2 regions of the Escherichia sp. MAL-1 genome follow, and region 2 is predicted to be linked to the other one. Evidence: predicted binding sites of a transcription regulator. Region 2 holds the regulator's gene; the other holds the start of a gene.
The links. Region 2 encodes ArgR, which controls arginine synthesis, uptake and breakdown. Its sites were predicted from a motif close to ANTGAATAAAAATACANT; they were not measured.
Positions count from the first base shown of each region.

Region 1 (4,216 bases), 760 kb from region 2:
TGCTGCCTGGGTAAAACGCCCGCCCCAAAGTGCCATAACTCTGTTTCCTTATTTTGAAATTCAATGCCGGAAAGCTGCGCCTCCGGCCAACAAAACTTAAGCTAAAATCCGCGTACCCATCGGCATACCGTTAAACAGTGCCGGAAGCTGCTCCGCATGACGCCAGGAGGCGATATCTACCGGACGGCCCAGCGTGCGGGCCGCATCCAGCGCCGCGTTCACTTTCACTATCATGCCGTCAGTAATAATGCCCTGCTCAATCAGTTGTTCTGCTTTCGCGGCGGTCATTTCGGCAATGCGTTGCCCTTTGCCGTCGAGAATGCCGCTGACGTCGGAGAGCAAAATCAGATCCGCGCCCAGCGTTGCCGCCAGCGCCGTTGCCGCCTGGTCGGCATTGACGTTCATCAGTTGCCCTTCGTCTGTTACGCCAATGGAGCTGACCACCGGCAGATAACCGTTCTCCAGCAAGGAGTTGATAAGCTTAGGCGAACCTGGCTGCGCCAGTCCAACATGGCCTAACTCTTCATCAAGCTGGGTCACTTTGACGCTGTCGCCGTCACCGAGAAACAAACCTACGGCCGCAATCTGATGTTTCTTCGCCCATGCCAACAGGGTTTTATTTGCCGTTCCCGCCAGTGCTCCGGTGATAATGTCTATCTGATCCGCAGGCGTCACCCGCAGGCCATTTTTCTTTTTCACCGGCAGATTCAGCCCTTTCATCAGCTCATCCACCACGCAACCGCCGCCGTGCACAATCACCAGCGGACGCTGATGTGACTCACGATAATTCACCAGTGCGCTAAACAGACGTTCCAGCGCCTCTTCACTATCCAGCAGTACGCCGCCCAGTTTGATAATTAATGGATTCATCATTGCACCCTTAAATAAGAGACTGCGTTTCCGCATAGCCGAAACGAATATTGGCGCACTGTACCGCTTGTGCCGCCGCGCCTTTCAGTAAGTTGTCTTCGGTCGCCACAATAATCAGATGCTCGCCCTGAACGGCAAACCCGATATCGCAAAATGGCAGCCCAACGACATTTTTCAGCGCCGGAACGCCTTTGTCATACAGCCGCACCAGCGGTTTATGGGCATACGCCTGCTGTAACACTTGCGCGACTTGCGCCTGGGTCACACCCGATTTCAGGCGGCAGGTAATGGTTTCGAGAATGCCGCGCGGGAAATTGCCCAGATGTGGGGTGAAGATAACGTCAGCACCGAGGTGTGTGGCGATCTCTGGTTGATGGCGATGAGTAAAGACGCCATACGGTTGCAGGCTAACTTCACAAAAGCTGTTTGAAATGGCCGCTTTACGCCCTGCACCGCTCACGCCGCTGGTGGCGTTGATCACCGGCCACTGATTGAGGTCAAGAAGATCGGCATCAATCAACGGTTTCAGCGCCAGCTGTGCCGCCGTCGGATAACAGCCCGGCACCGCAATCAAATTCGCTTCTTTTAATTTATTACCGCACCACTCCGCCAGACCGTAGGCTGCCTGTTCCAACAGTTCCGGGTATTGATGGGTAAAGCCGTAATATTTTTCATAGAAGGTGGCGTCGTTAACACGAAACGCGCCGGAAAGGTCGAACACCACGCAGCCCGCTTCAAGAAACTGCGGCGCTAAATCGTGGCTAACTTCATGGGCGGTGGCGAGAAACACTACGTCCACCCCTGGGCTAAACTCGCTGATATCCGACATCGGCTGCAACGGCAGATCAACGATGCCTTTTAGCTGCGGATGCAAATCGGAGATTAACTTTCCCGCATCATTGCTTTGCGCTGAAACAGTCAAAGCGGTTATGTTCATATGCGGATGGCGATTTACATAGGTCACTAGCTCTGCGCCAGCGTAGCCGCTGGCACCCACAATCAGCGTATTCAACATCGGGGCTATTCACCTTCTTATGTCTGGTTGCCAGGTTAAACGTAAAACATTCACCTTACGGCTGGTGGGTTTTATTACGCTCAACGTTAGTGTATTTTTATTCATAAATACTGCATGAATATTGATACTATCATGACCAGAGGTGTGTCAACAATGAAAAACAAATTACCGCCATTTATCGAGATTTACCGCGCTCTGATTGCCACACCTTCAATAAGCGCCACGGAAGAGGCACTCGATCAAAGCAATGCAGATTTAATCACTCTGCTGGCGGACTGGTTTAAAGATTTGGGCTTCAATGTGGAAGTGCAGCCTGTTCCAGGAACTCGCAACAAATTCAATATGCTGGCAAGTATCGGACAGGGGGCTGGCGGCTTGTTGCTGGCGGGGCATACCGATACGGTGCCATTTGATGACGGTCGCTGGACGCGCGATCCGTTTACACTGACGGAGCATGACGGCAAGCTTTACGGCTTAGGCACCGCCGACATGAAAGGCTTTTTTGCGTTTATCCTTGATGCGCTACGCGATGTCGACGTCACGAAACTGAAAAAACCGCTCTACATTCTGGCGACTGCTGATGAAGAAACCAGTATGGCCGGAGCGCGTTATTTTGCCGAAACTACCGCCCTGCGCCCGGATTGCGCCATCATTGGCGAACCGACGTCACTACAACCGGTACGCGCACATAAAGGTCATATCTCTAACGCCATCCGTATTCAGGGCCAGTCGGGGCACTCCAGCGATCCAGCACGCGGAGTTAACGCTATCGAACTAATGCACGACGCCATCGGGCATATTTTGCAATTGCGCGATAACCTGAAAGAACGTTATCACTACGAAGCGTTTACCGTGCCATACCCTACGCTCAACCTCGGGCATATTCACGGTGGCGACGCTTCTAACCGTATTTGCGCTTGCTGTGAGTTGCATATGGATATTCGTCCGCTGCCTGGCATGACACTCAATGAACTTAATGGTTTGCTCAACGATGCATTGGCTCCGGTGAGCGAACGCTGGCCGGGTCGTCTGACGGTCGACGAGCTGCATCCGCCGATCCCTGGCTATGAATGCCCACCGAATCATCAACTGGTTGAAGTGGTTGAGAAATTGCTCGGAGCAAAAACCGAAGTGGTGAATTACTGTACCGAAGCGCCGTTTATTCAAACGTTATGCCCGACGCTGGTGCTCGGTCCGGGTTCCATCAATCAAGCTCATCAGCCTGATGAATATCTGGAGACGCGGTTTATTAAACCCACCCGTGAGTTGATTATCCAGGTAATTCACCATTTTTGCTGGCATTAAAACGTAGGCCGGATAAGGCGCTCGCGCCGCATCCGGCACCGTTGCCAAACTCCTGTGCCGCAATAATGTCGGATGCGATGCTTGCGCATCTTATCCGACCTACACCTTTGGTGTTATGTATGGCGATTTTTTAACATTTCCATAAGTTACGCTTATTTAAAGCGTCGTGAATTTAATGACGTAAATTCCTGCTATTTATTCGTTTGCTGAAGCGATTTCGCAGCATTTGACGTCACCGCTTTTACGTGGCTTTATAAAAGACGACGAAAAGCAAAGCCCGAGCATATTCGCGCCAATGCGACGTGAAGGATACAGGGCTATCAAACGATAAGATGGGGTGTCTGGGGTAATATGAACGAACAATATTCCGCATTGCGTAGTAATGTCAGTATGCTCGGCAAAGTGCTGGGAGAAACCATCAAGGATGCGTTGGGAGAACACATTCTTGAACGCGTAGAAACTATCCGTAAGTTGTCGAAATCTTCACGCGCTGGCAATGATGCTAACCGCCAGGAGTTGCTCACCACCTTACAAAATTTGTCGAACGACGAGCTGCTGCCCGTTGCGCGTGCGTTTAGTCAGTTCCTGAACCTGGCCAACACCGCCGAGCAATACCACAGCATTTCGCCGAAAGGCGAAGCTGCCAGCAACCCGGAAGTGATCGCCCGCACCCTGCGTAAACTGAAAAACCAGCCGGAACTGAGCGAAGACACCATCAAAAAAGCAGTGGAATCGCTGTCGCTGGAACTGGTCCTCACGGCTCACCCAACCGAAATTACCCGTCGTACACTGATCCACAAAATGGTGGAAGTGAACGCCTGTTTAAAACAGCTCGATAACAAAGATATCGCTGACTACGAACACAACCAGCTGATGCGTCGCCTGCGCCAGTTGATCGCCCAGTCATGGCATACCGATGAAATCCGTAAGCTGCGTCCAAGCCCGGTAGATGAAGCCAAATGGGGCTTTGCCGTAGTAGAAAACAGCCTGTGGCAAGGCGTACCGAATTACCTGCGCGAACTGAAC
Region 1 covers NZ_CM129609.1:4,672,969-4,677,184, forward strand. Annotated here, with positions in the region: gene argH (argininosuccinate lyase) at 1-36, opposite strand, end outside; gene argB (acetylglutamate kinase) at 97-873, opposite strand; gene argC (N-acetyl-gamma-glutamyl-phosphate reductase) at 881-1,885, opposite strand; gene argE (acetylornithine deacetylase) at 2,039-3,190, shown strand; gene ppc (phosphoenolpyruvate carboxylase) at 3,542-4,216, shown strand, end outside.
Region 1: a site for ArgR is predicted at 1,974-1,991, ahead of argC (N-acetyl-gamma-glutamyl-phosphate reductase). Genes of this name have one in related genera too.

Region 2 (4,216 bases):
CGATGGTCGCGTGATCCGCGGCTACATTGGTATCGGCGGACGCGAGATCGCACCACTGCACGCGCAGAGCGGTGGTATAGATCAACTGCAAGGGATCGTGGTTAATGAAGTGTCACCTGACGGCCCAGCGGCGAATGCGGGTATTCAGGTCAACGATCTGATTATTTCGGTGGATAACAAACCGGCCATCTCTGCTCTGGAGACGATGGATCAGGTGGCGGAAATTCGCCCTGGTTCGGTGATCCCGGTTGTAGTGATGCGTGATGATAAGCAGTTAACGCTGCAGGTCACCATTCAGGAATATCCGGCAACCAATTAAGTCGAGTGCTCAAAACAAAAACCGGAGTCTGTGCTCCGGTTTTTTATTATTCGCTAATCAATTACTTATTAACGAACTCTTCGCCCAGGGCGATATCTTTCTTGAGCGTATCCAGCATACCTTCCAGCGCGTTCTGTTCAAATGCGCTCAGGGTACCGATAGATTTACGCTCTTCTACACCGTTTTTACCCAGCAGCAGCGGTTGAGAGAAGAAACGGGCGTACTGACCGTCGCCTTCAACGTAGGCACATTCGACAACGCCTTGTTCGCCCTGCAGTGCACGAACCAGAGACAGACCAAAACGTGCAGCTGCCTGGCCCATAGACAGGGTTGCAGACCCGCCACCGGCTTTCGCTTCAACCACCTCAGTACCCGCGTTCTGGATACGTTTGGTCAGATCAGCCACTTCCTGCTCGGTAAAACTAACGCCAGGAACCTGTGACAGCAGCGGCAGAATGGTAACACCAGAGTGACCGCCAATAACCGGCACTTCAACTTCGCCTGGCTGTTTGCCTTTCAGTTCCGCAACAAAGGTGTTGGAACGAATGATATCCAGCGTGGTAACGCCGAACAGTTTGTTTTTGTCATAAACACCGGCTTTTTTCAGCACTTCAGCAGCAATCGCAACTGTGGTGTTAACCGGGTTAGTGATAATACCAATGCACGCTTTCGGGCAGGTTTTCGCAACTTGCTGTACCAGGTTTTTCACGATGCCGGCGTTAACGTTAAACAGGTCGGAACGATCCATACCCGGTTTACGCGCTACACCTGCAGAGATAAGAACGACATCTGCGCCTTCCAGCGCCGGAGTCGCATCTTCACCAGAAAAACCTTTGATTTTCACAGCAGTAGGGATATGGCTCAGATCGACAGCCACACCGGGAGTCACTGGAGCGATATCATACAGAGAGAGTTCTGAACCTGAAGGCAGTTGGGTTTTTAACAGTAGTGCAAGCGCCTGGCCAATACCGCCAGCAGCGCCGAGGACTGCGACTTTCATCCTAAACTCCTTATTATATTGATAAACTAAGATATGTTGCTCCGCTGCCGCGACCTTAATCCACAAAATTGCCGTTTACAATGACCACATCTCAAGAATGTGTAGTCACGCAAGTTTAGCGTTTATGCATTTAATTGCCGTAATCAGGAACCTAACTTACGTAATTAACAGTCGCTTATGCATTAGCGCAACATTCCAACAGGTGGTGACAATATACCCTACCGTTCAGCCAAAACAACATCAATTTGATAACAATTAATTTACTTTTAAGCAGAATTTGCATGCCGTGACGCAGGCATGTTTCTCAATAACGAAATTTGATAAAATCCCGCTCTTTCATAACATTATTTCAGCCTTCTTCAGGGCTGACTGTTTGCATAAAAATTCATCTGTATGCACAATAATGTTGTATCAACCACCATATCGGGTGACTTATGCGAAGCTCGGCTAAGCAAGAAGAACTAGTTAAAGCATTTAAAGCATTACTTAAAGAAGAGAAATTTAGCTCCCAGGGCGAAATCGTCGCCGCGTTGCAGGAGCAAGGCTTTGACAATATTAATCAGTCTAAAGTCTCGCGGATGTTGACCAAGTTTGGTGCTGTACGTACACGCAATGCCAAAATGGAAATGGTTTACTGCCTGCCAGCTGAACTGGGTGTACCAACCACCTCCAGTCCATTGAAAAATCTGGTGCTGGATATCGACTACAACGATGCAGTTGTCGTGATTCATACCAGCCCTGGCGCGGCGCAGTTAATTGCTCGCCTGCTGGACTCACTGGGCAAAGCAGAAGGTATTCTGGGCACCATCGCTGGCGATGACACCATCTTTACCACCCCTGCTAACGGTTTCACCGTCAAAGACCTGTATGAAGCGATTTTAGAGCTGTTCGACCAGGAGCTTTAATCTCTGCCCCGTCGCTTCTGGCGGCGGGGAAAATGTTGCTTATCCCTCTCAACCCCCTGCTTTCCCCTGCGATTAATTTAACGAATAGTGCGTTTTACTGCGACATGTCATTCACACAATGAATACATAAGGTAAAAAAAGCACATTATGCAAAATTCATTATCTAATTGAAAAAACTAGAATTAACGATAAATAACCGTATTTTTAATTCTTTTTTGTTATTAAAATTCACATTTTTAACACTTAGTATCAACTGAAACAGTTAGCGCGGTATTAATTAGCTCAATAATTAGTGTATACTTGATTTTGTGATATGGGTCACGAAACAAAGGCCCAGCTAAAAGATTATGTCGAGGTAAAAATCATGAAAATCAAAACCACTGTTGCTGCATTAAGCGTACTTTCTGTTCTCTCTTTCGGTGCATTCGCTGCCGACTCCATTGATGCTGCACAAGCACAAAATCGTGAAGCAATCGGGACCGTATCCGTAAGTGGTGTGGCGTCTTCGCCAATGGATATGCGTGAAATGCTGAACAAAAAAGCGGAAGAGAAAGGCGCAACGGCCTACCAGATTACTGAAGCTCGTAGCGGTGACACCTGGCACGCTACGGCTGAACTGTACAAATAAACCCTCATCGTCTTGTCCGACGATATTGCCCCCGGTTCGGGGGCTTTTTTTTGCGCTAATGACGAACATTAAAACGCAAATGCCCTTCCAGCTCTTCCTCTGCCTCATCAAACAGCAATATTAACGCGCCAAAACGGCGACGCATTTTCTCTCCCAGATGAACAAATTCAATCTCAAGTGGTAGCGGCAGGACATCGTTCATTAACACATCCCATAGTGAGTCGAGATCGCGTACCTTATCTTTCGCCAGACCAAAGGTTTGGCTAAAGTCACGATAAAAATCCTCCTGACTCTCAATCTCATCAAAATCAAAGGTATAAATATTCATCTGTTGCCACCGTCACGTTTCGCGGCGAGTTCTGCCGTGCATCGCTAAGTATAGCCATGAAAAAACCGACGCTTTTGGCGTCGGTTTTGACTTAACTATCGGTCAACGCATGTTGATACTTATGGAGCATCCCCGCCAGCCGATGAACCGGTTCCGTCACCTGCGGTGGAGCTTGCCAGATGCGTAGCTTTTCCTGGTAGATTTCCAGTTCTTCCAGCAACTGACCAAAGTACCGACGACGTTTATCATCGCTACGGGCAGATATCACATGGTCTGCTGTGCGGCGCATTTGTCGGTGAAACGCCGATAAATCCTCGTTAACCGGGATCGGCGCATCACGCAGGCGCTGGTGGGCGATAATCATCGTCAGCGCCAGGCGAAATTTCGGCAAATCCCCTGGGAACTTATTCATCAGCAAAAACAGCTGCTGATAAAGTGCCGGGAGGTGGTTCTCTTTACGACGTGCCACATTGGTAGTCATCGCGGAAACAGCGGCAGAAACAAACTGATTAAGCAGTACACGTCCAGTCCTGTCGCGCGATTTATCCCGCACCAGCAAAATAACGGTGAACGCGAGCACACAGCCGACGATTTGCCCTAATGCGCTGTCGAGAAACTGACTGAAATGGAAAGTCATCGGGTTATCCAGCACGATAATATTTATGGTGCTGGCCAGTGCCCCCATCGAGCCCAGTCGCCGTTTCTGTACTTCTATACCGAGGAAGAATCCCAGCACTGCCAGGCTAATACACAGCAGCAACATGCTCTGTTGGGTATTAGGGATAATCACCAAAAAGTAGAGCAGCCCTAACGGCAGCGCGGCCAGCGTCCCGTAGATAAAGTCGATCGCCACCATGCGTGGATTCGGCAAACGCATTGCCAGTGACGTCACGACCGCAATCATCACCATTGCACCACTACCGGAAGTCCAGCCCGTCCACAGCCAGAAAAGCGTTCCCAGAATGCAGGAAAGTGTGGTTCGCCAGAAGTTAACCATTGCATGATGACGTTCGGCTGACTCTACTTTTACTTCCGG
Region 2 covers NZ_CM129609.1:498,557-502,772, reverse strand. Annotated here, with positions in the region: gene degS (outer membrane-stress sensor serine endopeptidase DegS) at 1-319, shown strand, start outside; gene mdh (malate dehydrogenase) at 381-1,319, opposite strand; gene argR (transcriptional regulator ArgR) at 1,754-2,224, shown strand; gene yhcN (peroxide/acid stress response protein YhcN) at 2,589-2,852, shown strand; gene ACU8XX_RS02430 (barstar family protein) at 2,908-3,180, opposite strand; gene aaeB (p-hydroxybenzoic acid efflux pump subunit AaeB) at 3,272-4,216, opposite strand, start outside.